2 regions of the Ureibacillus suwonensis genome follow, and region 1 is predicted to be linked to the other one. Evidence: predicted binding sites of a transcription regulator. Region 1 holds the regulator's gene; the other holds the start of a gene.
The links. Region 1 encodes CtsR, which represses protease genes until heat stress. Its sites were predicted from a motif close to ATGGTCAATAAAGGTCAAACA; they were not measured.

Region 1 (21,795 bases):
AACACCTCTTTAATGCGCGCAAAGCTTCTACGCTGGCGGTGTCGTCCGTACTGAACTAGTTGACCTGTCAACTTATTCACCCCTCAATAAAGCGATAATAGGTCTTTGCAAAATCAAATAAATGGTGTATGATTTTCCAAAGACAAAAAGAAAACGAGACTTTTCTAAAACCTCATTTTCGATTAAACTTAATTTATCCACGGCAAGTATACCCACTTAGAAATCATTGCATACAAAAGGACATACTCCCAAAAAATAATATTTTTGCATTTTATTATGTTATCATAGCCAATTTGTCAAGTCAATATTTTATGGTCATTCCATTTACTTTTCAGCTTTGATAATCCAATAGCCTTTTTTCTTCTCGACTACTTCCACTGAACGAAACTTTTCTTCCAAATACTTCTGCGTTGATGGTGCGCCTTGTTTTTTCTGGATGACCACCCAAAGCTCTCCGCCGTCGCTCAAATGGTGGAACGCTCCATCATAAATTTTGAAGACCGTTTCTTTGCCCGCACGAATCGGCGGATTTGTTAAAACGGCTGCAACTTTGACCCCTTTATCAATATAAACTCCATCGCTTTCATAGATACGTACATTTTGAATTCCGTTCATTTCCGCATTCTTTTTCGCCAATTCCACTGCTCTTTCATTTATGTCCATCATGAACACTGTGCGGTCAGGGTATTGTTTTGCGATCGCCAACCCGATTGGACCGTAGCCGCAACCCACATCCAATACGGCCCCATCCATGTCCGGCATCTCAAATGTTTCAATCAACAAACGGGACCCAAAATCTACTTCGCCTTTGCTGAATACTCCAGAATCCGTTTCAAATAAAAAAGAATGTCCCAAAAGCGTATAACGCCATTGCTGCGGATTACTCTGTACTTGAGGCTTTTTGGAATAATAATGTTCAGTCATTTCGGCGGCCCCCCTAAAGAAATGAAGAAAAGCTCGCCAAATACGACGAGCTTTTTTATTTTTAGTATAAACAATCCTTAAGCGATTATTACTTAAGTTCGATAGAAGCGCCAACTTCTTCAAGTTTAGCTTTGATTTCTTCTGCTTCTTCTTTAGATACGCCTTCTTTAAGTGGTTTTGGAGCGCTGTCAACTAAGTCTTTAGCTTCTTTTAAGCCAAGGCCAGTGATTTCACGTACAACTTTGATAACTTTGATTTTTTGGTCGCCAGCGTTAGCAAGTACCACATCAAATTCAGTTTTTTCTTCAGCAGCAGCACCTGCAGCAGCGCCACCTACCACTGCTACTGGAGCAGCAGCTGTTACACCGAATTCTTCTTCGATTGCTTTTACTAAATCATTTAATTCAAGAACTGTCATTTCTTTAATAGCTTCAATAATTTGTTCTTTAGTCATTCTTTATTCCTCCTATATTGGTAATTTTGTTAGGCAATTTGCCTGATTTCGAAATAATGGGTTAAGCGATCATTACGCGCCTTGTTCTTCTTTTTGTTCTGCAACCGCTTTTGCAGCAAGAGCGAAGTTGCGGATTGGAGCTTGCAATACAGAAAGCAACATAGAAAGCAAGCCTTCGCGGGATGGAAGGTCGGCAAGAGCTTTCACTTCTTCAACAGAAGCGATGTTACCTTCGATCACACCAGCTTTGATTTCAAGCGCTTCGTTAGTTTTTGCGAAGTTGTTAAGAATTTTTGCTGGCGCTACAACATCCTCGCTTGAGAAAGCGATCGCATTTGGACCTGTTAAGTAATCGTTAAGTCCTTCTAATCCAACTTCTTCAACAGCGCGGCGTGTTAAAGTGTTTTTGTACACTTTGAAATCTACGCCTGCTTCGCGAAGTTGTTTACGCAATTCTGTCACTTGAGCTACGTTCAAACCGCGGTAGTCAACAATCACTACTGAAGCAGCGTTTTTGAATTTATCCGCGATTTCTTGTACTTGCGCTTTTTTGGCTTCAATTGCTTTAGACATTTTGACACCTCCTGTGGATTGGGTCATTCATACCGATAAAACAAAAGCCTCCGTGTAGACACACGAAGGCATAAAACGTCATCATCAAAAGAATCGATTTATGACCTCGGTAGGGAAAGTTTAAGTGCGAATGCACCCCTACTGTCTACGGTACAAATGAGTCGCTATATTTAATTCAGAACATCATCCATAATAATCATGGATAGGATAATTGTCAATAGTTTTATCCTTTTTTATTTATTAGTTAACTACTACGCTTGAAGCATCAACTTTAATGGATGGCCCCATTGTAGTAGTGATGTTTACTGACTTCATGTAAGTACCTTTGGCTGCAGCAGGTTTTGCTTTTTGGATTGCATCAAATACAGCCAAGAAGTTTTCAACCAATTTTTGTGTATCAAAGGAAACTTTACCGATAGGAGCGTGAACGATACCAGCTTTGTCAGCGCGGTATTCCACTTTACCAGCTTTGATATCTGCGATTGCTTTTGCTACATCGAAAGTTACTGTTCCTGTTTTAGGGTTTGGCATTAATCCTTTTGGACCTAATACACGACCAAGTTTACCAACTTCACCCATCATATCAGGTGTAGCTACGATTACATCAAAATCGAACCAACCTTGTTGGATTTTGTTGATATAATCTGAATCGCCTACATAGTCTGCTCCTGCAGCTTCGGCTTCTTTCGCTTTTTCGCCTTTCGCAAACACTAACACGCGTTGAGTTTTACCAGTTCCGTTTGGAAGCACAACTGCTCCACGGATTTGTTGATCGTTTTTACGAGTGTCGATATTTAAGCGGAATGCCACTTCTACTGTCGCATCGAATTTTACATTGCTAGTTTTTTGAGCTAATGCAATTGCTTCTTCAACAGGATACAATTTTGTGCGATCAACTAATTTTAAAAGTTCTTGCATTCTTTTGCTACGTTTTGCCATTGTTTTTTCCTCCTTTGTGGTTTTAGCGGAATTTACCTCCCACGAATAAAGGTTGCGGGTTCTACAGAACTTGCGCAACCTCAGAAACACAACACGATTTAAAAGGGATTAGTCAACGATTTCAATACCCATGCTTCGTGCTGTACCTTCTACCATTCTCATAGCCGCTTCAACAGACGCAGCATTTAAGTCAGGCATTTTAAGTTCTGCGATTTCGCGAACTTTATCGCGTTTAACCGTTGCAACTTTTTTACGATTTGGCTCACCAGAACCTGATTCGATGCCTGCTGCTTTTTTAAGTAATACAGCTGCAGGTGGAGTTTTCGTAATGAAAGTGAATGAACGGTCTTCGAATACTGTAATTTCAACAGGTATAATCAAACCTGCTTGATCAGCAGTACGAGCGTTAAATTCTTTACAGAATCCCATGATGTTTACACCAGCTTGACCTAACGCAGGACCAACCGGTGGAGCCGGATTCGCTTTACCAGCAGGGATTTGAAGTTTAACGATTTTAATTACTTTTTTAGCCACGAGACACACCTCCTTAAAGTCCGTGATGTGGTATATTGGGTTGCCCCTCCCACTCAAATATCCATTTATCAGCCATGCCGATAAAATATCTTTAACTCATTTCTCAGACTGAAAAACTAGTCTGACCTTTGAAATGATACCATTTTTCTTATTATGAAGCAAGCAAAAATGTTACGAAGGGATAAATTATTTGATATTCCAGCCTGTTTCCGGCATGAAACCGGTCAGGATGAACGCTTTGCGCCGTTATACCTTCTGAACTTGTTCAAAATCCAATTCCATTTTTGTTTCCCGTCCAAACATGTCCACAGAAACTTTTACTTTTCCTTTGTCCACATCGATTTCTTCCACGTTTCCTTTGAAGTTCTTGAATGGACCGTCCAACACTTCCACCAAATCGCCGACCGAAATATCCAACTCGCCAATCGCTTTTTTGTGCAAGCCCATGGAACGGAGCAAGCGATCCGCTTCTTCCGGAAGTAGCGGTGTCGGTTTCGCGCCGCCGCCTGAAGACCCGATGAATCCTGTCACTCCTGGGGTATTGCGGACAACATACCAGGATTCATCCGTCAAAATCATCTCAACCAATACATAACCAGGGAATACTTTACGCATCACTGTTCGTTTTTTTCCGTCTTTCAAATCCGTTTCTTCGTGTTCAGGGATAATGACCCGGAAAATAAGATCCTGCATTCCCATTGTTTCTACACGCTTTTCGAGATTTGCTTTCACTCGATTTTCATAACCAGAATAAGTATGAACTACATACCATTGTTTTTCCATAATGCCTGTCGGACTCCTCGTCCTTCCCTCCTTTACAAATGCGCATACCCGCTGACGGCTTTTCCGTGTTTAATATTATAATTTACAAAATAAATGAAAAAAACCCGTAGGATAAGGAACGGGCTATTTTCTAAGCTATCGCTTGCTAAAGATTCATTATATATTTAAATACCAGCGGAACAATTCAGAAATCCCCAAATCCACCAGCACAAAATAGAGGGCTACAAAAATGACTGTCGTTACTACAACGATTGTATATTTTGTAAGCTCCTTGCTCTTTGGCCAGCTTGTCTTACGCATTTCTGACATGACTTCTTGCAGAAATTTCTTGATTTTGCCCATTCTCGCGTAACCTCCGAATAACTCATCTATATTCTCTATATCAACTAGCGCGTTTGTTTGTGCAACGTGTGTCGATTGCAGCGTGGACAATACTTTTTGAGCACTATTCTAGTTGCGTTCTCTTTTTCAGGGTAAGTGTAATTCCGCGAACCACACTCTTCACAGCATAAAACGATTTTCTTTGCCACAGGAATAACCTCTATTCTGGCATTTTATCTTTTAAAGACTAACACCAAAAAAACTCGCTGTCAATAATTGCGAACAGAGTTTCAAATAATTTCCCCATTTTCCAAATGGCGCTCCAATTTCCGTTTCACCCTTTGCAAGGCATTATCAATCGACTTGACATGCCGGTTTAATTCTTCGGAGATTTCATTGTAGGATTGTCCATCCAAATATAATGAAAGGACTTGTTGTTCAAGTTCGCTTAATATTTCGCTGATTTTTTCTTCCAAATGGGAATATTCTTCACGGTTGATCATCAGATGCTCCGGATTTTCCGACTCCGCACCTGTGATGACATCCAATAGCGTCCGATCCGACTCCTCATCATAAATGGGTTTGTCGAGCGAAACATAAGAATTGAGCGGAATATGTTTCTGACGCGTTGCCGTTTTTATCGCTGTAATAATTTGGCGCGTAATACATAATTCCGCAAAGGCTTTAAAGGATGTCAGCTTATCCTCTTTAAAATCCCTGACAGCTTTATATAAACCAATCATCCCCTCTTGGACGATGTCTTCCTTATCCGCTCCAATCAAAAAATAAGAACGCGCCTTCGCTTTTACGAACACCCGATATTTATTAATCAAAAAATCCAACGCCTCTGTATTCCCTTGGTGCACCAGTTCAACAAGTTGTTCATCCGTCATCTCTTCAAAGGATTGTGCTGTTTGCGATTGCTCTGTTTTTAGCAACGGCCTCACCCCAGACGTATAAATCGTATTAGGAACAGTATAAATGAGTTGGAAAATACAGGTCAATGAGTTATTTTAAACCTCTTCTCCATTTCTCAAAGGCTAACTCTACTTCTTTCGATAAGGGGATTCTAGATTTCGGTTTTTCTTTCTGCGATGTTTCCACTTTTTTTGATATATTTGATTGGATGATCTCCATCTCGATTTCCAATTCGCGGGCCGATTTTCTCAGCGCGCCATTTCCGAAAATGACGTTTTGTTCCGTCATGTCGGAAGTAGCCACATAGATTTGGACTTTTCTTCCCTTGAGTTCATTGGATAACTTTTCAATCCGTTCATCGGCGGTCTCATTCTTTTTCGTAAATATGACTTCCACCGAATTTTGAACATATGACTTTTCGGCTCCCGAAACGTGATAAGCATCAAAGACGACAATGACGCGCCAGCCCATCACCGCTTGAAATTCGGCCAAAAGCTCGATCAAACGGTTCCTCGCTTCCTCCAAATTGGTGTCTTTTAAAGCGCGCAACGTTTTCCAAGCGCCGATCATATTGTATCCATCAACGATCAAAATGTTTTCCATAACTAACCATTCACTTCTTGCCGTTTTCGGTACACTTCATACATCAACAATGCCGCAGCGACAGAAGCATTCAATGAATTGACATGGCCGACCATTGGCAACGAATAGAGGAAATCGCATTTTTCCTTCAAAAGCCGGCTCATTCCTTTCCCTTCACTTCCAATGATGATAGCCAGGGGCAAGGCAGCATCCATGTTCCGGTAATCGATGCTGCCCTTTGCGTCTGTCCCTGCAATCCAAAGTCCTCTTTCTTTTAATTCATCCACCGTTTGCGCCAAGTTGTTCACTCTGCAAACGGGCACATGTTCAATTGCTCCGGTTGAAGCTTTCGCCACCGTTGCTGTAAGACCTACAGAACGCCTTTTTGGTATTATTATACCATGAACCCCGATCGCATCGGCAGTTCTCATAATCGAACCGAGATTATGGGGATCTTCCAACTCATCTAAAATGATGAAAAATGGATCTTCATTTCTTTCTTTCGCCACTTGAAATAAATCATCAAGTTCCGCATACTTGTATGCAGCAACGGAAGCGACGATTCCCTGATGATTGGCGTTTGACAGTTGATCGATTTTTTTCTTTGGAACAAATTGTACAAATACTCCGCGCTCACGGGCCAAATCGAGCACTTCTTTGATTCCCGATTTTTTCACGCCTTCACTAATCCAAATTTTGTTCATTTCGCGGCCTGAACGAAGTGCTTCCAATACCGGGTTCTTTCCAGCAATAATCTCTCCATTCCCGCTCATTTCGCGACTCCTTTCGTTTCCTCCACAATTTGTATGGCGTAATCAATAATCTTATCGATGCGTTCATATTGTTTCGTTAAGTAAAGAGAACCCAGAATTGCTTCAAATCCTGAACTGTTGCGATACGTTTGGACATCCGTATTTTTCGGAACGGTGCCGGACTTTGCATTGCGGCCCCTTCTAAAAATGGCCAGCTCTTCATCCGTCAAAAAATGTTCTTCGATCATGCGGTGCACAATCATGGATTGGGCTTTGGCGGAAACATATTTTGTCGCTTCGTGGTGCAGCGTATTCGGCTTCATCCGTCCGCTCAACAGCAAATGTTCCCTGATGCGCACCTCCAACACCGCATCCCCCATATAGGCCAGGGCAAGCGCGTTCATTTGATTGACATCTACTAATGGAGCCATATTATGAACCTCGTTTCCAACGGGTACCTTGACGCGTATCTTCCAAAATGATGTTCATCTTCAATAATTGATCCCGGATTTCATCCGCACGTTTGAAATCCCGGTTTTTTCTTGCTATGTTCCGCTCTTCGATTAATTTCTCAATGTCTTCATCCAAAATTTCCGTCTCTTGGGCCAGTTTAATTCCCAATACTTCACTAAGCACATCAAAAGTTTCGATAAATGCTTTCAACACCTTTTCATCGGTATTGATTTCGTTCAAATACGTGTTTGCCGTACGGGCCAGTTCAAATAAAACACTGATTGCGTTGGCCGTATTGAAATCGTCATCCATTTCCTTTTCAAATTCTTTTTTCAATTCATCAATTTTTTCTAAATACTCTTCGCTCTCATCAGCAAGGTTTGTCGTCGATTGCAAACGATGCTGCAGGTTCAAGTACGCTGTGCGCAAGCGTTCCAACCCGCTGCGCGCCGATTCGATCAATTCTTCCGAGAAATTGATTGGATGGCGATAATGAACGGACAACATGAAAAATCTCAATACCTGCGGATCGATTTTTTGGATAATATCATGGACCAATACAAAGTTCCCCAAGGATTTTGACATTTTTTCATTGTCGATATTAATATACCCATTATGCATCCAATAACGGGCGAAAGTTTTTCCGGTATAACTTTCTGATTGGGCAATTTCGTTTTCATGATGCGGGAAAGTCAAATCTTGCCCTCCAGCATGGATGTCAATGGTATCGCCCAAATGCGCCCGGGCCATCACAGAGCATTCGATATGCCAACCAGGCCGCCCTTTTCCCCAAGGGCTCTCCCAAAAGATTTCCCCAGGTTTTGCCGCTTTCCAAAGGGCAAAATCCAGCGGGTCTTCTTTCTTTTCACCCGGTTCAATGCGGGCACCCACTTTTAAATCATCAATAGATTGATGGCTGAGCTTTCCATAGTCTTCAAATTTACGTGTGCGGAAATAGACATCTCCTTGGGACTCGTAAGCATATCCTTTATCAACCAATACTTTTATAAATTCGATGATATCGTTCATATGCTCCGTTACCCGGGGATGCACATCCGCCTTCTTGCAGCCGAGAGCCGTAATATCTTCAAAATAAGCTTTAATGAATCGTTCCGTAAGCCCTGAAACCTCTTCTCCCAATTCATTGGCCGCCTTGATGATTTTGTCGTCCACATCCGTAAAGTTTGAAACGTATTTCACATCATACCCTTTATATTGCAAGTATCTCCGCACTGTATCATACACGATTGCCGGACGGGCATTTCCGATGTGTATATAGTTATAAACGGTCGGACCGCATACGTACATTTTCACCTTTCCTTCTTCGAGAGGAACAAAAGGTTCTTTTTTCCGTGTCAACGTATTGTAAATTTGAATTGCCATGCCAGTCTCTCCTTTACAAAATTCCATTTGTTTGTTGAATCATCGAATTTTCCGTGCATTTTTCTCCTATTTTTAAATTACCATCTTTTCTATGAAAGAAGCCAATAAATCAAAACATTGGTTTTGGATTATTTAAATAAAAAACGCCTCCATCATATTTCTATGACAGAGACGCCAAAGTCGCGCGGTTCCACTCTGATTGAAAGCATAAACGCTTTCCACTCTGCGGCCTGTAACGGTGACCAGCCGACTTGCCTACTCCATTTCAGCCAAGTGCTCAAAGGTGCATTTCCGTAAAACAGAGGTTTAGGTCACTTTCAGCCAATGGTGACCCTCTCTTTCAAACATATTTTACGTACTTCTCCTTTTCAACGCTTTCGCTTTTATTTAATTATCGACCATTCGCACCATTCATTAAGAACATCTTAGTTTGCCAATTTTTCTAAACGGGCCAACACTTTTTCTTTACCAACCAACTCAATCGTACTAGCCAAGTCCGGTCCATGAGTTTGGCCGGTTGTCACCACCCGGATTGGCATAAACAAGTTTTTCCCTTTATATCCTGTCTCTTTTTGCACCGCTTTAAGCGCCGCTTTAATGGAAGGGGCATCGAATGTTTCCAAGGACTCCAATTGCTGTTTGAATGATGAAACCACTTCTTTGATGTGCTCCCAACCTAATACCTCTTGCGCTTCTTCATCATATTCCACTTCGTCTTTAAAGAATAGGCTTGATAGTTCCACAATCTCTGCGCCATAGCTCATTTGATTATGATACAAGCCGATCAATTTTGTCGCCCATTCTTTTTGTTCTTCATTCAACTCTTCAGGAAGCAGCCCCGCTTTTTGCAAGTGAGGAAGCGCCAGTTCCACCACTTCTTCCAAAGTCAATTTTTTGATGTATTGGTTATTCATCCATGTTAGTTTATTCCGGTCAAACATGGAAGGTGATTTGGATAAACGTTTCTCATCAAACATTTCAATAAGCTGTTCTTTCGTAAAGATTTCTTCTTCCCCTTCCGGAGACCAACCGAGCAATGCGAAGAAGTTGAACATCGCTTCAGGCAAATATCCCAGCTCTTTATATTGAGAGATGAATTGAATAATGGATTCGTCACGTTTTGATAATTTCTTATGATTTTCATTCACAATGATCGTCAAATGGCCAAATTCCGGATATTCCCAACCGAACGCATCAAAAATCATCATTTGTTTCGGTGTGTTTGATAAATGCTCTTCGCCACGGAATACATGCGTGATATCCATATAATGATCATCAAGTACAACCGCAAAGTTATAGGTAGGGATTCCGTTCGCTTTCATAATGACCCAATCGCCGATATCTTTTGATTCAAACGATACTTCTCCGCGCACCATATCATTGAATTTATAAGTGACATTTTCAGGCACTTTGAAGCGGATTGTATATGGAATTCCTTGCGCTTCTTTTTCCGCGATTTCTTCTTTCGTCAAATGGCGGCATTTACCGTCATATGTTGGAGCCGCAATACCTTTTGCTCTTTGCGCTTCCCTTGAAGCTTCCAATTCTTCGGGCGTACAGAAGCATTTATAAGCCAAACCGCGTTCCAACAACTCTTCCGCATGTTTTTTATAAATATCCAATCTCTCTGTTTGGCGGTAAGGTGCATAAGGTCCACCAATATCAACGGATTCATCAGGAATAATGCCCAACCATCTCAAATTGTCAAGCTGGGATGCTTCACCGCCTTCTACATTGCGCTCTATATCCGTATCCTCAATGCGCACAACAAATGTTCCGTTGTAATGTTTTGCAAATAAATAGTTGAATAACGCTGTGCGTGCTCCACCGATATGTAAATGACCGGTAGGACTTGGTGCATACCGAACACGAACTTCTTTTGCCATCTTATTTTCCTCCTAAGTTGTGCAGTTGACAAACTGTGTTTTTCGTTATTACATTGCTAAAATCTTACTATTTCCAATGCTTCCCTCGACTTTTGTACATTTTACCACTCCAGTGCAGCATTGAAAAGTTGATGGTAGGAAAGAAATTTTGTCATTTCTGAAACGTAATGATTTTTCCTTACATGTAAGTACTACTGTTTTTTGATCAATAAAATGGTCGCAAGCGCTGCAATGCCTTCTTCCCGTCCAACAAAACCCAGTTTTTCCGTTGTCGTCGCTTTCACGTTCACTTGGGAAGGTTCCGCATGTAATAATTGAGCGATCCGGTTTTTCATTTGTTCAATATACGGAGCCATCTTTGGTCTTTGTGCCATAATCGTACAGTCCACATTTCCAAGAACATACCCTTTTTCCTCAACGATTTTCCAGATATATTCCAATAATTTTGCTGAGTCCGCATCTTTATATTGCGGATCTGTGTCCGGAAAATGGCGGCCGATATCCCCTTCACCAATCGCTCCAAGGGCCGCATCTGTAATCGCGTGTAATAGTACATCTGCATCGGAATGCCCTAAAAGCCCTTTTGTATGGGGGATTTCTATACCGCCGATAATCAGCGGACGCCCTTCTTGAAATGCATGAACGTCAAATCCTTGTCCAACCCGAAACATATATCAGCTGCATGTACTAGACGCTTTCTGTCTATTATGCAGCGTTCACCATCCTTTACTATAATATCTGAATCCAAATGACCACTTCATATATTAACATATTTCCCATTTGTATGGATTGTAAGCATTTTTCCCAAACAATCCTTTTAGATCATTAAACAAGAAAAGACCTCACGAATCGATCAGATTTGTGAGGTTTTCAGCTGCCGGTTTCTTAATATCGCTTCACCAAAGACCAAGTCCTCTTTTGTGGTAATTTTAATATTTTCATAGCTGCTTTCGACGATGTGAATTTCATAGCCGAGACGTTCCACAAGCATCGCTTCGTCCGTTCCTAAAAAACCCACTTTTTCTGCGACATCCTCTGCATGAAGCAACAGTTCGAAACGGAAAGCTTGCGGCGTCTGGATGGCCCATAAGTCATCCCGCTCCACCGTTTCAACGATGATGCCGTCCCGCACTTTTTTCATCGTATCCTTTGCGCGGACTCCCGCAATGGCAGCCCCTTTTTCATAAGCCGTTTCCACTAAACGGTCAATCACCGACTGAAGTATAAAGGGTCTTGCGGCATCATGGACAAGAACGATTTCCACATCCTTCATGACTTTTAAACATGCATGAACGGAATGTTGGCGTTCTTCCCCTCCATTCGGCAACCCCTTTACCTTAGTAATACCGTATTCATTCAATAAGTTTTGAATATATTCTCTTTCTTCCGGCTTAACCGCCAAGTAGATCCCTGTGCATTTTGGATCCTTTTCAAAGACTTCGAGAGTATGGATCAAAATCGGCTTATTGGCCAATGGCAAAAATAATTTGTTTTTTCCTGCCCCCATCCGTTTTCCGCTGCCGGCTGCCGGCAACACCACTTCATAACCCACAAGCTCAACTCCTACAATTGTTGCGTGTTTTTATGCTACTTGTTCGTCTTTCGGTTTTGCAAAAATCATGCGACCGGCGGATGTTTGCAATACGCTTGTCACCGTAACCGTTATTGCTTGGCCGATATAATTACGGCCACCTTCAACAACAATCATTGTGCCATCGTCCAAATAGGCGACTCCTTGATTTTGTTCCTTTCCATCTTTGATGACAACAACCTGCATATCTTCCCCGGGGATGACAACAGGTTTCACCGCGTTTGCCAGTTCATTGATATTCAATACTTGTACATGATGAAGTTCGCACACTTTATTTAAATTAAAATCGTTCGTTAAAATTTTCGCGCCCATTTTTTTCGCCAGCCGCACTAATTTTAAATCAACTTCTTGGATATCATCAAAGTCCTCTTCTGAAATAATCACATTTACCGATTTTCCGTCCTGCAATTTTTTCAACATATCAAGCCCCCGGCGTCCACGGGTGCGTTTCAACGTATCGCTGGAATCCGCAATATGCTGCAATTCCGTCAAAACGAATTGCGGCACCACCAATACCCCTTCAATAAATCCTGTAGTCGCAATATCCGCAATGCGGCCGTCGATGATAACGCTTGTATCCAGCAGTTTATATAACGTTTTTTCAGATCCGGGCTGGCCGGCTTCTCCGGCTTTCTTTTTCGCACCGACTCCTGATTTTGTAAATAGTTGTGAAAGTTCGTCCCTTTTTTTAAAGCCGACTCTAAATCCCAAATATCCCAGAATGATGGATAAAATAATCGGCAAGAAATCGGTAATAACCGGAATGTTAATTCGTTCAATCGCAAATCCCACAAAATATGCTACAATTAAACCGATAATCAACCCTAGAGTACCAAAGAATAAGTCCGCTGCCGGAATTTTAAAAAGCACCTCTTCCATCCAGTTGATAAATTTCACGCAATAGTCTGATAATGAAAACGAAAGAAGAAATAACAATAACGCCCCTATTGCTACCGATGTGTATGGATTATTTAACCATGGACTAGATGATAAATTAATAATTTCGTATAATGGCGGTAAAAAGACAAAACCCAAAGCACCACCAATAAACAGAAACGCAATTTGAATGATTCTCTTCAGCATCCTGCCACCTCCTTTTTTCTGATATATTATCTTACTGATAATTATACATGGTTCATGAATCCTTTGCGATTTGTAAGAACGCTTCATCGCATTTTTTGGACTTTTTTACCTTTTTTTCGCAAATTAAATCAACTTCTTCTTTATTTTTTTCCAATTCCTGAAGAAAAAATGCCCATTTTTCTCAAAACATGGTAAAATTCCCTCAATTGCCAAAACAAAGTTTCACCGCTTCATTGATTGTTTGAACACCGATCACTTCAATTTCTTTTGGATTTTCCCATCCTCCCAGATTGGAAGCCGGGATGAATACACGTTTAAAACCAAGTCTTGCAGCTTCATAAACCCGCTGCTCTATACGGGATACCCGTCTTACTTCTCCAGTAAGCCCCACTTCCCCAATGAACACATCCGTGACATTCACAGGCTGATTTTTGTAACTGGAAACAATCGATGTAAGAACAGCCAAGTCAATGGCCGGTTCATCCAATTTTACCCCGCCTGCCACTTTCACGTATGCGTCTTGGGCTTGCAAAAGCATTCCCATTCTTTTTTCCAAAACGGCCATCAATAATTGAACCCGGTTTTGATCCACGCCTGTCGCCATCCGTTTTGGATAGTTGAAACTTGTCGGCGTTACCAACGATTGGATTTCAACCAAAATCGGCCTTGTCCCTTCCATGGAAGCCACCACCGTAGAGCCTGCAGCACCTTGTGAACGTTCTTCCAAAAAGAGTTCAGAAGGATTTAATACTTCTTTTAAACCGGAGTGAATCATCTCGAAAATGGCAATTTCATTTGTGGAGCCAAATCGGTTCTTATGGCTTCTTAAAATCCGGTACGTGTGATGTCTCTCCCCTTCAAAGTAAAGAACCGTATCCACCATATGCTCCAATATTCTCGGACCTGCAATTTGCCCTTCTTTCGTTACATGCCCGACCAGGAAAGTTGCGATGCCCTTCGTTTTTGCGATTCTCATAAGCTCCGAAGTACATTCTCTCACCTGGGATACGCTGCCGGGAGCGCTTGTGACTTCCGGATGATGAACCGTTTGGATGGAGTCCACAATGATAAACCGGGGTTGTACTTCCTCAATACTATGACGAATCAGTTCCAGATCCGTTTCCGCATAGATGAATAATTCCTTTGATTGTACGCCGAGTCTTGATGCCCGGAGTCTCGTTTGTTTCAGCGATTCTTCCCCGGATACGTAAAGCACGCGATGTCCCCTGTTGGATAAATCCGCCGATAGCTGCATAAGAAGGGTGGATTTTCCGATTCCCGGGTCTCCGCCAATGAGCACAAGAGAACCTGGCACAATGCCGCCCCCAAGTACCCGGTTCAGTTCCACCATGCTCGTTTCAAATCTTTGTTCTTCCTGCGTTTCAATGCTGACAATCGGTACGGCTTTCTGACTGGAGGCTTCTGAATGCTGAAACACTCCACGGGATTTTGAAATGACTTCTATTTCTTCCACAAAGCTGTTCCATTCCCCGCATCCAGGGCATCTTCCCAACCATTTCGGCGATTCATAGCCGCAGCTTTGACAGCAAAATTTTGTTTTCTTTTTGGCCATTGGTTCCTCCTATTATTCTTATTAGTACGGCGATGATAACAAAGACGGCTTAACATCTGCACCAAATGTCATTATTATTGATTTTCATATGTATTAAAATAAGCTGTGCCGCAAGTCAATCGCAGTTGGCTTGCGGACAGCTTCGTTTATAAAATTTTATGCACTTTCAACAGTATCTTTTTCTCTTACGACAAACGCGCCATCCACGTAGTCAAAGACGACTTTGCTATTTTTCGAAATAGTGCCTTTCAACAACTCTTCGGATAAACGGTCCTCAACATTTTTCTGTAAAGCACGGCGGATTGGACGGGCACCGTATTGAGGATCGTATCCTTCTTCCGCGATTTTCTCTAAAGCGGCATCCGTTAATTCCAAATCGATATCCTGATCTTTTAATCGTTTCACCAAAGATTTTGCCATCAAGGATACGATTTGTTTTAATTGATCTTTTTCCAACGGTTTGAACACAATGATTTCATCAATACGGTTTAGGAACTCTGGACGGAAGGCTTTTTTCAATTCTTCCATCATAGTAGATTTCATATCTTTATATTTGCTGTCTTTTTCTCCTACGCCGAATCCTAAGCTTTTTTGATATTTTAAGGCTTCCGCACCGATGTTGGATGTCATAATAACAACCGTGTTGCGGAAATCCACTGTGCGTCCTTTTGAATCCGTTAAGCGTCCATCATCGAGCACTTGCAATAAGATATTGAATACATCTGGATGGGCTTTTTCAATTTCGTCCAAAAGCACGACAGAGTATGGTTTTCGGCGCACTTTTTCCGTTAATTGGCCGCCTTCTTCAAATCCTACATATCCTGGAGGTGAACCAACAAGGCGGGAAGTGGAGTGTTTTTCCATATATTCGGACATGTCGATGCGGATCATTGCATCTTCATCTCCAAACATCACTTCTGCCAATGCTTTTGCAAGTTCTGTTTTCCCTACGCCAGTTGGCCCTAAGAAGATGAATGTACCAATTGGACGTTTTGGATCTTTAAGTCCTGCACGTGCACGGCGGATCGCTCTGGAGATTGCCTCAACCGCTTCATGTTGGCCGACAACGCGTTTATGCAATTCTTCTTCCAAGTTAAGCAGTTTTTCAGACTCTTCTTGAGCAATTTTGTTTACCGGAATTCCCGTCCACATGGAAACGACTTCGGCAATATCTTCCACTGTCACTTTGGATTCTTCTTTGCCTTGTTTTTCTTTCCATGATTTTTTCAATTGCTCGAGTTCTTCTTTAATTTTTTGTTCTGTATCGCGCAATGCTGCCGCTTTTTCAAACTCCTGGCTTGAAACGGCTGCGTTTTTCTCATTGCGCACATGTTCCAATTTATCTTCGAGAGCTTTTAGATTTGGTGGCACTGTGAATGAGCGTAAACGCACTTTTGATCCCGCTTCATCAATCAAGTCAATGGCTTTGTCCGGCAAGAAACGGTCTGAAATGTAACGATCGGATAATTTTGCCGCCGCTTCAATCGCTTCATCTGTAATTTTTACACGGTGATGCGCTTCATAACGGTCACGCAAACCTTTGATGATCTGGATTGTTTCTTCCACTGTCGGTTCATCGACTTGAATTGGTTGGAAACGGCGTTCCAAAGCGGCATCTTTTTCAATGTATTTTCGATATTCATCCAATGTTGTGGCACCAATGCATTGCAATTCTCCGCGGGCAAGGGCCGGTTTTAAAATGTTGGAAGCGTCAATCGCACCTTCCGCACCACCTGCTCCAATCAATGTGTGCAATTCGTCGATGAACAGAATGATGTTACCTGCTTGGCGAATTTCATCCATCACTTTTTTCAAGCGGTCTTCGAATTCACCACGATATTTTGTACCTGCTACAACCGTACCCATATCAAGCGTCATCACGCGTTTATCACGCAATGTTTCAGGCACTTCGTTATTGACGATTTGCTGGGCAAGTCCTTCTGCAATGGCTGTCTTACCTACACCCGGTTCACCAATCAACACAGGGTTGTTTTTTGTACGGCGTGAAAGCACTTCGATCACACGTGTGATCTCTTTGCTTCGTCCAATCACTGGATCAAGGCCGCCTTCACGGGCAATAGCAGTCAAATCCCGGGCTAAGCTGTCCAGCGTTGGTGTGCTGACTGTTTGAGTCGGATTGGCGTTTTGGGAAACATCATTGTTGCCCAAAAGCAATAGAACTTGTTGGCGGGCTTTATTGAGACTCACACCAGCGTTTGCAAGCACTCTCGCGGCAACACCTTCGCCTTCGCGAATCAATGCAAGCAGGATATGTTCTGTGCCGATGTAAGCATGGCCCAATTTCCGCGATTCATCAACGGCGAGTTCAATGACTTTTTTCGCTCTAGGTGTATAGTGAACAATTGGCCCTACATCTTTCGTTCCTTTTCCGACTAATTCTTCGATGCCCCGTTCAATCATTTCCGGCGTTACATCGATGGCTTCCAAAGCTTTTGCTGCGATGCCTCCGCCTTCCCGGATAAGCCCAAGCAAGATGTGCTCTGTGCCGATGGATTCATGTTTCCAACGGATCGCTTCTTCTTGTGCCAACTGCAACACTTTTTGGGCGCGTTGAGTGAATCGATTAAACATCATATCTTTCCTCTCCTTTTCCTCTAGGTTTTGAATTACCACTGTTTAATTTTTCGCGTATCAGTTTTGCTCTATATACATCCCGTTCAGCCGGTTCCAAGGTAGTGCCTGCATATTGTTGTACAAACCCCGGTTGAATAAGAATCGTACACTCATTTAAAATATGCTTTGAAACATCTTTAATGATTCCTAAATCAACACCTAACCGGACATTGGATAAACATGTCGCCGCTTCTTCGCTTGTCATGATCCGCGCATGTTTCAAAGTTCCATAAGCCCGGTGAATGCGGTCTTCCAAAGCGACTCTGGATTGTGCCAAAAGAGTTTGTCTTGCGTTTCGTTCCTGTTCAATAATTTGTGTCACGACTGTTTGCAAATCATCGACAATTTCATCTTCCGACTTGCCGAGAGTCACTTGATTTGAAATTTGATACATGTTTCCCAAGTTTTCGCTGCCTTCACCGTAGATGCCTCGCACGACCATGCCAAAGCGGGCAAGCATTTGGGTCAATGCTTTGATCTGTTTCGTCATGGAAAGTCCAGGCAAATGCATCATGACGGATGCTCTCATCCCTGTACCTACATTGGTTGGGCAGCTTGTTAAATAGCCGAATTCATTATGGAAAGCAAACGGCAATAATTTTTCAAGTTGACTATCCAATTTATTTGCCATTTCATAAGTTTCCATGAGCTTAAGTCCAGGGGATAAGCATTGGATTCTTAAATGGTCTTCTTCGTTGACCATGACGCTGATGGCTTCATCCTGCGAAATGATGACGGATGCAAACTTTTCCCTTTTTGCAAGCATTGGACTGATCAGATGTTTTTCCACGAGCACTTGGCGTTGCAGTACAGGCATTTCCTGTATTGTGAAATGGGAAAAATCATGATTGTTATCTTTCAATTGGTAAAACGCCTGCGTCACCATTTGATCGATTGTTTTCGCTTCTTCATCTGAAAAGATGATCGGAAAACGGAAACCCTCCAAATTTCTTGCCAACCGGATGCGTGTGGAAATCACAATGTCATCTTCCGCACCATCAGTTCCCATCCAACTTGGCGCCTCCGCTTTTAAGAAATATTCAAGATTCATGGTGTATCCACACCTCCCATTTCCAGCTTACGTTCCAATTCCTTGATTTCATCCCTGAATTTTGCCGCATCCTCAAAACGTTCGTCTTGGATCGCCAATTGCAGCTGCTCACGGGCATGTTCGATCTGTTTTTTCAAAATGCGGTTGTTATCCACTTTTTGTCCTGGTCTTTTTCCTGTATGTTTCGTTCCGGCCTGGAATTTTTCAAGTACTTGAGGAAGTTTTTCGCTAAAGGTTTCATAACATTGCGGGCAGCCTAATTTTCCTTCGTTTAAAAACTTGCGGAAAGTAAATCCACAAGCGGGGCATGCGACCGTTTGCACGGAAGGCTGAACAGTTCTTTCCTGCAAATCGTTTTTCCAGAGAGGCATGCCGAACCAGTTCGAAAGCAATTGATGGATCGGGAATTGTTCTTCTTTGGGAAAATCCAGGCTGAATGGATGAAATTGTGCGGCACATACTTCGCAATAATGTTTCTCGCTTTTATGTCCATTGATGATTTGTGTGACTGTAACCGTTGCTTTCCGTTGCTTACAGTGTTCACAAAGCATGACCTACCACCTCTTCATTTTTCATATTTTAAAGTTAATAACATCGCTTTTAAAATCGCCGACCTCAATTCATCGCGAGTTGGTAGTTGCAGCTTTAATGTATCCCGATTGACGGCTGCGAGCATCAATGTTGCTTCTCTTTCATTGATCATTTCTTCTTCCAGCAAGCGATAAATGATATCTTCCGCCATATTTTGGGTGGCGCCTTTTTCGATTTGCTTTATTAAATGATCTATCAACTCAACTTTTGAGCTCGGTTTCACACGGAAAATCCGGATATATCCACCGCCACCCCGTTTACTTTCAACAAGGTAGCCTTTTTCCACCGTGAATCGTGTATTGATTACATAATTAATTTGCGAGGGAACACACTGGAATTTATCGGCCAATTCGCTGCGTTTGATTTCAATATGTCCTTTACCATCTAATTCGATAACCCTTTTTAAATACCCTTCAATCAAGTCGGAAATATTTTTCATTTTTTTTACAATTCACCTCGCTTTTTTGACTTTGACTTTCTTTGACTTTATTATATTTCCTTTTTCGCTCATGTGCAAATAAAAACCCTCGACAAAATGGAGGTTAAAAAAATCGACAATACGTATTACTTTACGTTTTGCCGATTTTTATCTAATATATTCATCTTTGCTTAAAGATGCAGGGTCATGAAAAGGTCCTGCCGATTACACCCAACGGCCTACAAAAGGATAGTTCCAATCGTTCTCCTGAAGGGCATTGATAATACCGATAATTGGAACAACAATTGTCATAATGCCGAAAATGATTAAGAATGGAATGCCAATCAATACGAAACTTAACACCGTCGATATGCCAATCAATACCCACATGACGAATTGGAATAACAACGCTTGGACGGAAAGCCGCTTCACACTTTCATCACTGCTGATTAAGAAAAATAAAATTGGCACTAAAACCGGAGCAAAAAACGCACTTGCATGTATGATTATTTTCGCCCACTTTTCTTCCATATATTTGTCAACTCCCGTTTCTTTTTGTTTATATTTATTAATTACTTGCTATATACATATACGGATGATTCTTTTAATAGTTTCAACTTCTTGAAATTTTTTTAAATTTATTGCTTAATTCACCACTTATTTTTTCCATTGTTTTCAATTAATAGACAAAAAGTTCTTTAGAAATTTCAATGTTGTATGCTATTATTTGAAAAAAGAAAAAAGCCTGCCCATATGAGCGGCTTTACTTATCCTTTTTTTGTCCATCCACATTTTTCGGATCTACATAATCAGGATGTTCTGTAGGGAATAGAAAGCGGGCAAAAAGACCCGAAAATAGGGTAGCACTGATGATAATCAATATTTTATGGTTCTTTGGTACTTCTTCAAACATATGATTCAACATCAGGGCAGCAAATACTGCCACTGTCACCATTGAAACTATGATATATGCAAGCCTTCGCTGGTTCATCTTGACAAACATCCTTTGCGCTTACTTTTAAATACATAAACTAATCGTATTTTACAACGTATCCAAGGAAAATACAAATTCAGGTATTGAGTTTGCAAGAATGATTTTAATAAAAAATGATTAGAGTGGGGGATACATATGAAGTTTGTGCCATTCAGTAAAGACGGCAAGTCAATGGAGGAACGGTTTTTTGATCTTGAAACATATGTTCACGATGTATTAATCGAGGTTTCCGAGTATCCCGGCATAGCTAAGCAAATTGAAACAATTCAATTGACCAAAAATGATTTGGCTATCCTGCGCCAGTTAAAACCTCTCATTAAAAACTATATTCCAAAAATGGTGAATACTTTTTACGATAACATTTCGATTAATCGCCAACTCGTTGATCTTATCAATCGATATTCAACAATGGACCGATTAAAAATAACGCTCACCAAACATATAAATGACATTTTCGAAGGGCAGATTGATAAAAAATATATCGAAAACCGGACTAGGATTGCTCTTGCGCATATCAAGATTGGACTGATGTCAAAATGGTATCTTTCATCATTCCAATCTCTGAATTCTTCTTTTGCACAGTTCATCTAAGAATTGAATCTTTCGAATGAAGAAGCATTGCGCGCAACCAATGCCTTCTCAAAGATTATCAATTTGGAACAGCAGCTCGTAATTGAAGCCTATGAAAAAGAACAAGAACGGGTCCGCAAAGAAAATGACAAAATAAAACAATCTCTGATCGCATCCATTCAACAAATCGCCCAAGAACTGAATGTGATGAATCAAGAAACGACGACATCCATCCAAATCATTTCAGAGCAATCTCAAAATATTGCTTCATCCACATCGCAAGGTTTGGATTATGTTGCGGATACAGAAGAAAAATCAAATCAGGGTAAATCCCAATTGGCGAAACAAACAGACTTGATGAATATGATTTTAAACAGTGTCAATTTATTGGAAGATTCCATGATTCACTTACGTTCGTCTTCCCAAAAAATTTCTGAAATTGTCAATTTGGTGACTGGCATTGCCGATCAGACAAACTTGCTCGCTTTAAACGCTTCCATTGAAGCCGCCCGTGCAGGCGAACACGGGAAAGGGTTTGCCGTTGTAGCGGAAGAAGTGCGAAAGCTTGCGGAAGAAACGAAGAAAGCCGTGCAAAGCGTTTCTACATTAATAAAAGAAATGGAAGCGAATATTTCTGAAATGACATCCAGTGTAAATAACGTGGATGAACAAGTGAAACTAAGTGTGGAAACCCAGGAGCATTTGGCGGAATCCTTTGAACAAATTGCCAAGAAAGTGTCGGGAATCCGCAATCAGTATGCTTCCACTTCCAAAGATATTGAACAAAT
Region 2 (8,282 bases), on a different contig from region 1:
GGCAGTGCAAAGCTTTGAAGACATGGGCTATTATTGCATTGATAACTTGCCACCCAAATTGTTGACAACTTTTTTGGCGTTGATGAAACAATCGAAAAAAAGAATTTCAAAAATTGCCGCAGTCATGGACATGCGCGGCGGGGAATTCTTCAATTCCCTCATTGATGCCCTGGATGCGTTGGAAAAAGAAAAAAGCGTAAATACGCGGGTATTATTTTTGGATGCAGACGATCAGACGCTTGTCCGAAGATATAAGGAAACGAGACGGCAACATCCGTTGGCTCTCGGTGGGCTGCCTCTTGAAGGAATCAAAAAAGAAAGGGAAATGCTCTCAGAATTAAAAGGCAGAGCCCGTTACATTTACAATACATCAAAAATGAAACCGCGGGAGCTTCGTGAACGTATTACTGAAGAATTTTCCCTTTCGTCCAGTCCGAAATTTTCAATAAATGTTGTATCTTTTGGATATAAAAACGGGATTCCTATTGATGCGGACTTGGTTTTTGATGTAAGATTCTTAAATAATCCTTATTATGTTGAAGAATTGAGAAATAAAACGGGATTGGACCAGGAAGTTTACGATTATGTTTATAACACGGCTGAAACAAAAATTTTAATCAAGAAATTGGAAGACTTATTTGATTTCATCATTCCACAATATATCAAAGAAGGGAAACCGCAATTGGTGATCGCCTTTGGCTGCACAGGCGGCCAACATCGTTCGGTTACATTAACTGAATATTTTGGAAAATATTTTAGCAAGAAATATCATACGGAAGTAACCCACCGGGATATTCGTTCTTAAAGAGAGGATTGTTTGGATGGAAAAACTGAATATTGTAGTCATCGGAGGAGGGACCGGATTATCGACCATTTTACGGGGGTTGAAACTTTATCCCTTTCATATAACCGCCATTGTCACGGTGACCGATGATGGGGGATCTTCAGGGAGACTCAGGGATGATTATGACATTCCTCCTCCCGGGGATATCCGCAATGTCATTGCCGCTTTATCTGATACGGAGCCGTTGCTGGAACAAATGTTTCAATACCGCTTTTCAAATTCCCAGGACTTGGGCGGACATTCCTTGGGAAATTTGATGCTGACCGCATTAACCGACATCACCGGTGATTTTTTTAGTGCCATCATTGAGATGAGCAAAGTATTAAATGTGCATGGAAAGGTCATTCCATCCGCAAATGCAAAAGTCAATTTGCATGCAGAGTTGTTGGACGGCCGGATTATTCAGGGTGAATCGAAAATCCCATTGTCCAACAAGCGGATTAAACGCGTTTTTTTAGTACCGGAAGATGTGAAGCCCCTTCCTGAAGCAATCAATGCAATCAACAGCGCGGATGTCATATTGATCGGTCCAGGAAGTCTTTATACGAGTATCATTCCGAATTTATTGGTGAAAGAAATCGGAGAAACCATTGTCCGATCCAAAGCAAGAAAAATTTATATTTGCAACTTGATGACTCAACAAGGGGAAACCAATCAGTTTCAGGCGGCGGATCATGTGAAAGCGATTTATGACCATGTCGGCACACCTTTTTTGGATGCCATATTAGTCAACAGCAACGATTTGCCATCCCCCATTAAAGAAAACTATAAAGAACGAAACGCAGAACCGGTCAGAGTAAATGAAGAAGAATTAAAAAAACTGGGGTTAGAAATTATTAAAAAAAATATTGCCACAATAAAAAATGGTGCTGTTCGGCATGAGGGAAAAGCCATTGCGGAATGGCTGCTCGAATATTCATGAAAAAAAGCATGGTCAAGGATGAGAGGGGGGCTTGAATGTCATTTGCATCGGAAACGAAGAAGGAATTGACTCAAATTGAGGCAAACGATCAATGTTTAAAGGCTGAGGTCTCTGCCATTATCCGAATGAATGGCACATTATCCTTTTCAAGCAAACAGCTGATCTTGGATGTGCAAACGGAGAATGCAGCCATTGCCAGAAGAATTTATACGATTATCAAGAAACTTTATCCATATAATGTTGAACTCTTGGTCCGCAAAAAAATGCGCTTGAAAAAGAATAATGTTTACATTTGCCGCATTCGTGAAGGTGCGCGCGAGATTTTGAACGATCTTGACATATTGCAGGGAGAATTCCAGTTAAATCATTCAATTTCCAACTCCTTATTAAAAACAAGCAATCAAAAAAGGGCATACTTGAGAGGCGCTTTTTTGGCGGGAGGATCTGTCAATAACCCTGAAACCTCTTCCTATCATTTGGAAATCTATTCAATGTACAAAGAACACAGTGAAGCATTGGCACATTTGATGAATGAGTTTAACTTGAATGCCAAAACCATCGAACGGAAAAAAGGGCATATCACTTATTTGAAAGAAGCGGAGAAAATTTCCGAATTTCTTGGCTTGACCGGCGCCTTCCAAGCGATGCTGAAATTTGAAGATGTCCGGATTCTTCGCGATATGCGGAACAGCGTCAACCGGATCGTCAATTGTGAAACGGCCAATTTGAATAAAACCATTGGCGCTGCCTTAAGACAAGTGGAAAATATTAAATTTATCGATCAAACCATCGGAATCGACCAACTGCCGGAAAAATTGCGGGAGGTGGCAAGACTCCGCATTGAACATCAAGATGTGACGTTGAAAGAATTGGGTGAGATGATTTCAACGGGGACAGTCAGCAAATCCGGAATCAACCATCGCTTGAGAAAAATTGATGAAATTGCCGAAAAGTTACGCCGAGGCGAAAAAGTGATAAAATAATTCAAAAGAATCGCATTGTTCTTTTCATATAATTTCGATAAGATAAATATAAAATGAGATGAACGGTTTAGAAAGGGTGTGGAAATAGAATGGTTGAAACCACAGTGGAGGTTAAGTTGAAAAACGGCTTGCAAGCTCGGCAAGCAGCATTATTTGTTCAAGAGGCAAACCGCTATAAATCCGATGTCTTTTTGCAAAAAGATGAGAAGAAAGTGAATGCAAAATCCATCATGGGAATCATGAGCTTGGCTATTGCAAGAGGGACATCGGTAACACTGATTGCAGAGGGCAATGATGAAAACGAGGCTATTGAAGGGTTATCATCATTTATTTCAAAAGAAGATTAATTTATTCATAATTTGAAAACGCTCGCAATTTTCGAAGACTTTTTCGAGAATTGTGAGTTTTTTATTTTCCGGCGCTTTAGAAGGGATCCATGCCGGGAAATCCTCCATTGCCTGATCGGGATATCCGCTAATCCTGTATAAGAATTCGCCATTCTTGAGCAAAAATCCTCTGGAATGGAGTACATAACCGCCAATGGAATTTGCCAAAATATAAAAAAGAGGTATCACCCGAATGGATGATACCTCTTTTCAAAAATTATTTTTCTTCGCTGGAAGAGATGATATGGTCGATCAAACCATAATCTTTGGCTTGTTGTGCGGTCATGAAGTTATCGCGGTCTGTATCTTGCGCGATTTTTTCGATTGGTTGGCCAGTATGATCAGCCAACAATTTGTTTAATTTGTCACGCAAGAAAAGAATGCGTTTTGCAGCAATTTCAATTTCAGTAGCTTGACCTTGGGCACCGCCTAGTGGTTGGTGAATCATCACTTCCGCGTTTGGCAATGCATAACGTTTTCCTTTTGCGCCTGCTGAAAGGAGGAAAGCACCCATCGATGCCGCCATACCGATACAGATTGTTTGTACATCCGGTTTAATGTATTGCATTGTGTCGTAGATGGCCATACCTGCAGTGATGGATCCACCTGGTGAGTTGATGTACAATGAAATATCTTTATCAGGATCTTCCGCAGCTAAGAACAATAATTGTGCTACAATAGAGTTTGCAACGTTATCATCAATTGGGCTGCCAAGTAAAATAATGCGGTCTTTCAATAAGCGGGAATAGATGTCATAAGCGCGCTCACCACGGCTTGTTTGTTCAATGACTGTAGGAACTAAATTCATTTTATGTCCTCCTTAAGCAATAATTGTTATTATGTTTCTACGTACCGAAACAGAAATAGTTTCAGCTTGTATGTTTATCATACACATAATAGTCAATAATGGTCAAATATTAAGTACAGCAATTCATGGAATTTACAAATATCCAGTTTCCTTTGCAATAAATAATTATTTCGTGTTTTAATGGTTGAATTGTTTGGCAGTCCTGTGTATAATATTAGAGTCGTAAGTAATCATATAATAAAACTGTGTTGCATATGTATTATTATATGAAAAATGATTAAAATTATGCAAATAATGGCAATACGTTCAATTTTTGTTGATTAATATGCCCTCGTGGTGTAATGGATAACACTCAAGATTCCGGTTCTTGCACTGGGGGTTCGATTCCCTCCGAGGGCGCTACAAAATATTAAATTCCTTGATACGACTGCTTTTGCAGTCGTTTTTCATTTTTTCGGGGACCTGAAAAAATGTTGCCCGGTTATTTTCATGGCAGTGTCACTTCATTGCGTGTCCTGGGATTTTTTTGTCCTTTTGTATTTGAAATCCAAGCAATCCCATGTCAGTCCCAGTTCGGAGGACGTGCACCTTGGCAATCGCAACTAAAATGATGGGTCGGGAAAATATTTTGATTTCAGGTTTTTTTGATTTCATCCATCCATTTTAACCCCATCCAAGTTCAAGGGTTTTAATTCCCCGATTTTGCATCCATTTCCCCTTTGTTCATCCCAATGATCCGTCTTTGCTCGCATCCTGGAGGCACGATATACATGTGTCTTTTCCGGATCTTCGCAGTTGAGTGGTTTTACAAGTTCCACTTTCCATTTCATTTTGCAAATCTTCCATTTTCTAAAAACAGAAACGGCAGTAGGTCAGGATAGTCAACAATTTATGAAGGAAACTAATTAGTCAATATTCTTTATTTTCCAATAAATAAGGAAATTACCTAAAAAGGAAAAAACATTTAAAATGCTAAAATTCTTCATCATTTTGACGATAAGATAAAGGGCCCATTCATCGAAAAAAAGAACGAGAATAATGTCGCGACTTTTCATCAGCGGTAGTAGGTCTTATTTCGTTTGATTCCAGCGACAGCTGTGGTTCAGCAATTGGATTGATTAGATGCCATATTGAATGTATACGGAACGAGAGGTAAAAGAGCGGACTGTCCATTTTATCTTATTTTTTCGTTAAAACATTTCAATTTTATGGAAAAGCAGAATCTCAACTTTAGGAAGGTGATTCAACATGATTCTCCTTGACGATCAAATCATTTCTCCTATTCTGGTCAAATCGTTGCAAGAACTGGATGTGCCAGTTTTCAAACAAAGTAACCGCCCGGAAATGCCGGATGCGCTACAGATAATGGATGCTGAGGGTTTTTTCTCTACCATCGATGAACATCAAAAGTTATTGACAAATTCGGAAAGCTGCTTGGCATTGCTTGAATCTTATGCTCCAAACATTGTTCAAAATCGTTGGGCAAAACAATTGAAAGATAAAGGAATGTTCCGTCAACTCCTTACTAAAATGTACCCTGATTATTTTTATAAGGTGGTAAACCTGGAGGAGCTTTATAAAATTCCGGTGGAGGAAATCCCTTTTCCCGTTGTAATTAAGCCGAGCAAAGGATATTCAAGCGTTGGAGTCTATAAAGTAAAAAGCGCGGAAGAATGGCGGGAAGCCTTACATAAGTTAAGTGTGGATATGCTTTTTATAAAAAACATGTATGACAATGAAGTGATTAACGGAGAGAGTATATTAATTGAACAATGGGTATTTGGAGAAGAATATGCTGTTGACAGTTATTATGATCAAGATGGCAATCCTGTGATTTTAAATATTTTTAAGCATGTGTTCAAAGACGAATATGATACGTCGGATCGAATCTACTATACGTCCAAACAAGTGATCGAAGAAATCTATGATGACCTGTTGACTTTTATGCATAAGTTTAGAGAAATCGTTCCGTTAAAAAATTTTCCGCTTCACTTTGAAGTGAGAAAACATAATCAAACGATTATTCCGATTGAAATGAATCCGCTCAGATTTGCCGGGGCCGGAACGACGGATCTCGGCTATCATGCTTATGGCTGCAATGTGTATAAACATTATTTTCAAGGAACCAGCCCGGACTGGGAAGCGGTGCTCCGCCAGATGGACCAAAGTTTGTACGGTTTCTTCTGTGCGGAAATTCCGATGGATCTTTCACAAAATCTGATAAAATCCATTGATCATCAGTCATTCAAAGAACAATTCAACCAGATTTTGGAATACCGAGAAATCCAAGCAACCAATGACAGAATGTTTGCCGTTGTGTTTTTCAAAAACGAAAAAATGGAAGAGCTTTTTCAATTACTGCAAATGGATTTACGGCCATTTATTGCATTAAAGGAAATGGAGCAATCGAGGGAGAGATAAGGAATGAGAAATATAACTCGGAAGAAATCGATAAAAACCCAATTAATTGTCAGTTTCTTATTTCCGTTTCTTATATTTTCAATGATTCTTTTCGGGTTTGTTAAATATGTATCAGATTACATTATTCAAGAACATGTGATTCCACAATTTGATGAACGGTTAAAAGAAAATGGGCAATTATTGGCACAGTCGATTGATCCGGATTTAATCAAGAATACGATGGAATCCCCGGAAAAATACGGGATGCAGCTGAAGCGGAAATTAGATTCATTTTTTGAAGGGAAAAAGGGAATCGAATATGTATATGTATTGTCCAGAAAAAATGGAAAGGATGTCATTGTCGCTTTAAATGACAGTGACGATTTTATGGTTGAGTCTCCGTTTACGGGGGATCAAAAAACATCCTTTGAAGAAAAAGAGACGGTTCTGAGTCCGATTTACAGAGATAAATGGGGCGTTCATAAATCATTTTTCCTTCCTTTAGAGGATGATGGTGTGGAAGCCATTTTCGGAATCGATATGAGCGCGAAATTTATCGACCAGTTGGAAAATCGGATATTGACGATTTCGATAATTGTAACAGCCGTGATGATTATTATTGGAATCTTATTGGCTTTATTTATTGGAAATCGGATTTCAAAACCGCTTAATAGTTTGGTGCAATATGCGAAAACCTTTTCTACCGGAGATCTTAGCCAATCGATAAATATTAATCGCCAAGATGAAATAGGAATTTTGGCAAACAGCTTTGAAGAAATGAGAAAAAATTTGAGTCACATCATTGACAATGTCAAAGAGAAATCGGAAGGCATCCATCTTACCAGTCAAACTCTATTGGAGTCCTTTGAAGAATTGGATCAGGCTTCTAAGCAGATTGCGACAAGTACAGATGAAGAGGCGAAAGGGGCCGAAGAAAGAGCCAACCATATTGAACGGATTTCCAATATGATATCGGAAATATCCTCATCGATATCCAATGTAGATGAACAAACGAAGGTGATTAAAAACCTGACGGATCAAACGAGTCAGCAAGCGGAAAAAGGAAATGTCCAAGTTGAAATCATCACCGAACAAATGAACAAAATCAAACAAAATGGCATGGTAAGTAAAGAGAACTTGTCTAATCTGGGGAAAAAATTAGAACATATTAATGAAATTATTAAGATTATCCAGGAAATTTCATCACAAATCCATCTTCTTTCTTTAAATGCATCCATTGAAGCGGCACGTGCCGGAGAGGCGGGCAAAGGATTTTCGGTGGTTGCCCAGGAAGTCCAAAAACTTGCTAATCAAACGGATGGATCGATCAAAACCATATCGAAAGCGATCGTTGAAATTAATGAACAGGCGAATCTCGTGCTGAATTTGAACCAGCAAGATTATGAAGATATTGTAAAAGGTGTTGAGATTGTCGAGGATAATGGGCGATTATTCAATTCAATCTTTGAGTCGGTGGAGCAATTGGCAAAAGGAATTGATACGATAGTGAAAAGTACGGAAGATTTGGATCAAGCATCCGACAAAATTTTAATGTCCATTCAAGAAATTTCGGCCATTTCAGAACAGGGAGTGGCTGCGACTCAGGAAATTTCCGCTTCTGCCATCCAACAAAACAGCACGATCGAGTACTTGAAAGAACAAAATGCGGATTTAAAACTGTTGGCTGACAATCTTCAAGATATGATTAAGCGATTCAAGACAAGTGAAATGGAAACAAACTAAAATGAAATTTTATCAGAGGCCATGTAGCGGTGGAGATGCGCGTACTTCTGTTTGACTGGCTTGGCGTGGGTGGCCGCCAGTGATGGACAACAATCGAAGCCGGAAAACAATAGCAGGACAAGAACAGAAAAAATACTACTGATGATGTAAAAGTATTTTGAGGATGAATTTGGGCACGACATGACATTTGCGAAAA

Region 2: clpP (ATP-dependent Clp endopeptidase proteolytic subunit ClpP) is a predicted target of CtsR. The motif match lies at 4,032-4,052, and genes of this name have one in related genera.

Annotation. Positions count from the first base shown of each region.
Region 1 covers NZ_JBHSNQ010000038.1:42,651-64,445, forward strand. Annotated here, with positions in the region: gene rpoB (DNA-directed RNA polymerase subunit beta) at 1-80, opposite strand, end outside; gene ACFPOH_RS03570 (class I SAM-dependent methyltransferase) at 325-924, opposite strand; gene rplL (50S ribosomal protein L7/L12) at 1,013-1,378, opposite strand; gene rplJ (50S ribosomal protein L10) at 1,451-1,951, opposite strand; ribosomal protein L10 leader region at 1,983-2,120, opposite strand; gene rplA (50S ribosomal protein L1) at 2,192-2,890, opposite strand; gene rplK (50S ribosomal protein L11) at 2,999-3,424, opposite strand; gene nusG (transcription termination/antitermination protein NusG) at 3,671-4,207, opposite strand; gene secE (preprotein translocase subunit SecE) at 4,364-4,549, opposite strand; gene rpmG (50S ribosomal protein L33) at 4,594-4,737, opposite strand; gene sigH (RNA polymerase sporulation sigma factor SigH) at 4,819-5,466, opposite strand; gene ACFPOH_RS03615 (NYN domain-containing protein) at 5,537-6,049, opposite strand; gene rlmB (23S rRNA (guanosine(2251)-2'-O)-methyltransferase RlmB) at 6,052-6,801, opposite strand; gene ACFPOH_RS03625 (Mini-ribonuclease 3) at 6,798-7,211, opposite strand; gene cysS (cysteine--tRNA ligase) at 7,213-8,616, opposite strand; T-box leader at 8,781-8,997, opposite strand; gene gltX (glutamate--tRNA ligase) at 9,042-10,502, opposite strand; gene ispF (2-C-methyl-D-erythritol 2,4-cyclodiphosphate synthase) at 10,694-11,173, opposite strand; gene ispD (2-C-methyl-D-erythritol 4-phosphate cytidylyltransferase) at 11,356-12,054, opposite strand; gene ACFPOH_RS03650 (PIN/TRAM domain-containing protein) at 12,085-13,176, opposite strand; gene radA (DNA repair protein RadA) at 13,379-14,749, opposite strand; gene ACFPOH_RS03660 (ATP-dependent Clp protease ATP-binding subunit) at 14,906-17,344, opposite strand; gene ACFPOH_RS03665 (protein arginine kinase) at 17,334-18,434, opposite strand; gene ACFPOH_RS03670 (UvrB/UvrC motif-containing protein) at 18,431-18,985, opposite strand; gene ACFPOH_RS03675 (CtsR family transcriptional regulator) at 19,000-19,464, opposite strand; gene ACFPOH_RS03680 (magnetosome magnetite crystal formation protein family) at 19,669-19,974, opposite strand; gene ACFPOH_RS03685 (hypothetical protein) at 20,207-20,434, opposite strand; gene ACFPOH_RS03690 (protoglobin domain-containing protein) at 20,573-21,028, shown strand; gene ACFPOH_RS03695 (methyl-accepting chemotaxis protein) at 21,032-21,795, shown strand, end outside.
Region 2 covers NZ_JBHSNQ010000157.1:240-8,521, reverse strand. Annotated here, with positions in the region: gene rapZ (RNase adapter RapZ) at 1-805, shown strand, start outside; gene ACFPOH_RS11930 (gluconeogenesis factor YvcK family protein) at 822-1,766, shown strand; gene whiA (DNA-binding protein WhiA) at 1,802-2,749, shown strand; gene ACFPOH_RS11920 (HPr family phosphocarrier protein) at 2,839-3,096, shown strand; gene clpP (ATP-dependent Clp endopeptidase proteolytic subunit ClpP) at 3,353-3,943, opposite strand; tRNA gene ACFPOH_RS11910 (tRNA-Arg) at 4,271-4,342, shown strand; gene ACFPOH_RS11905 (hypothetical protein) at 4,594-4,773, opposite strand; gene ACFPOH_RS11900 (ATP-grasp domain-containing protein) at 5,192-6,364, shown strand; gene ACFPOH_RS11895 (methyl-accepting chemotaxis protein) at 6,368-8,086, shown strand.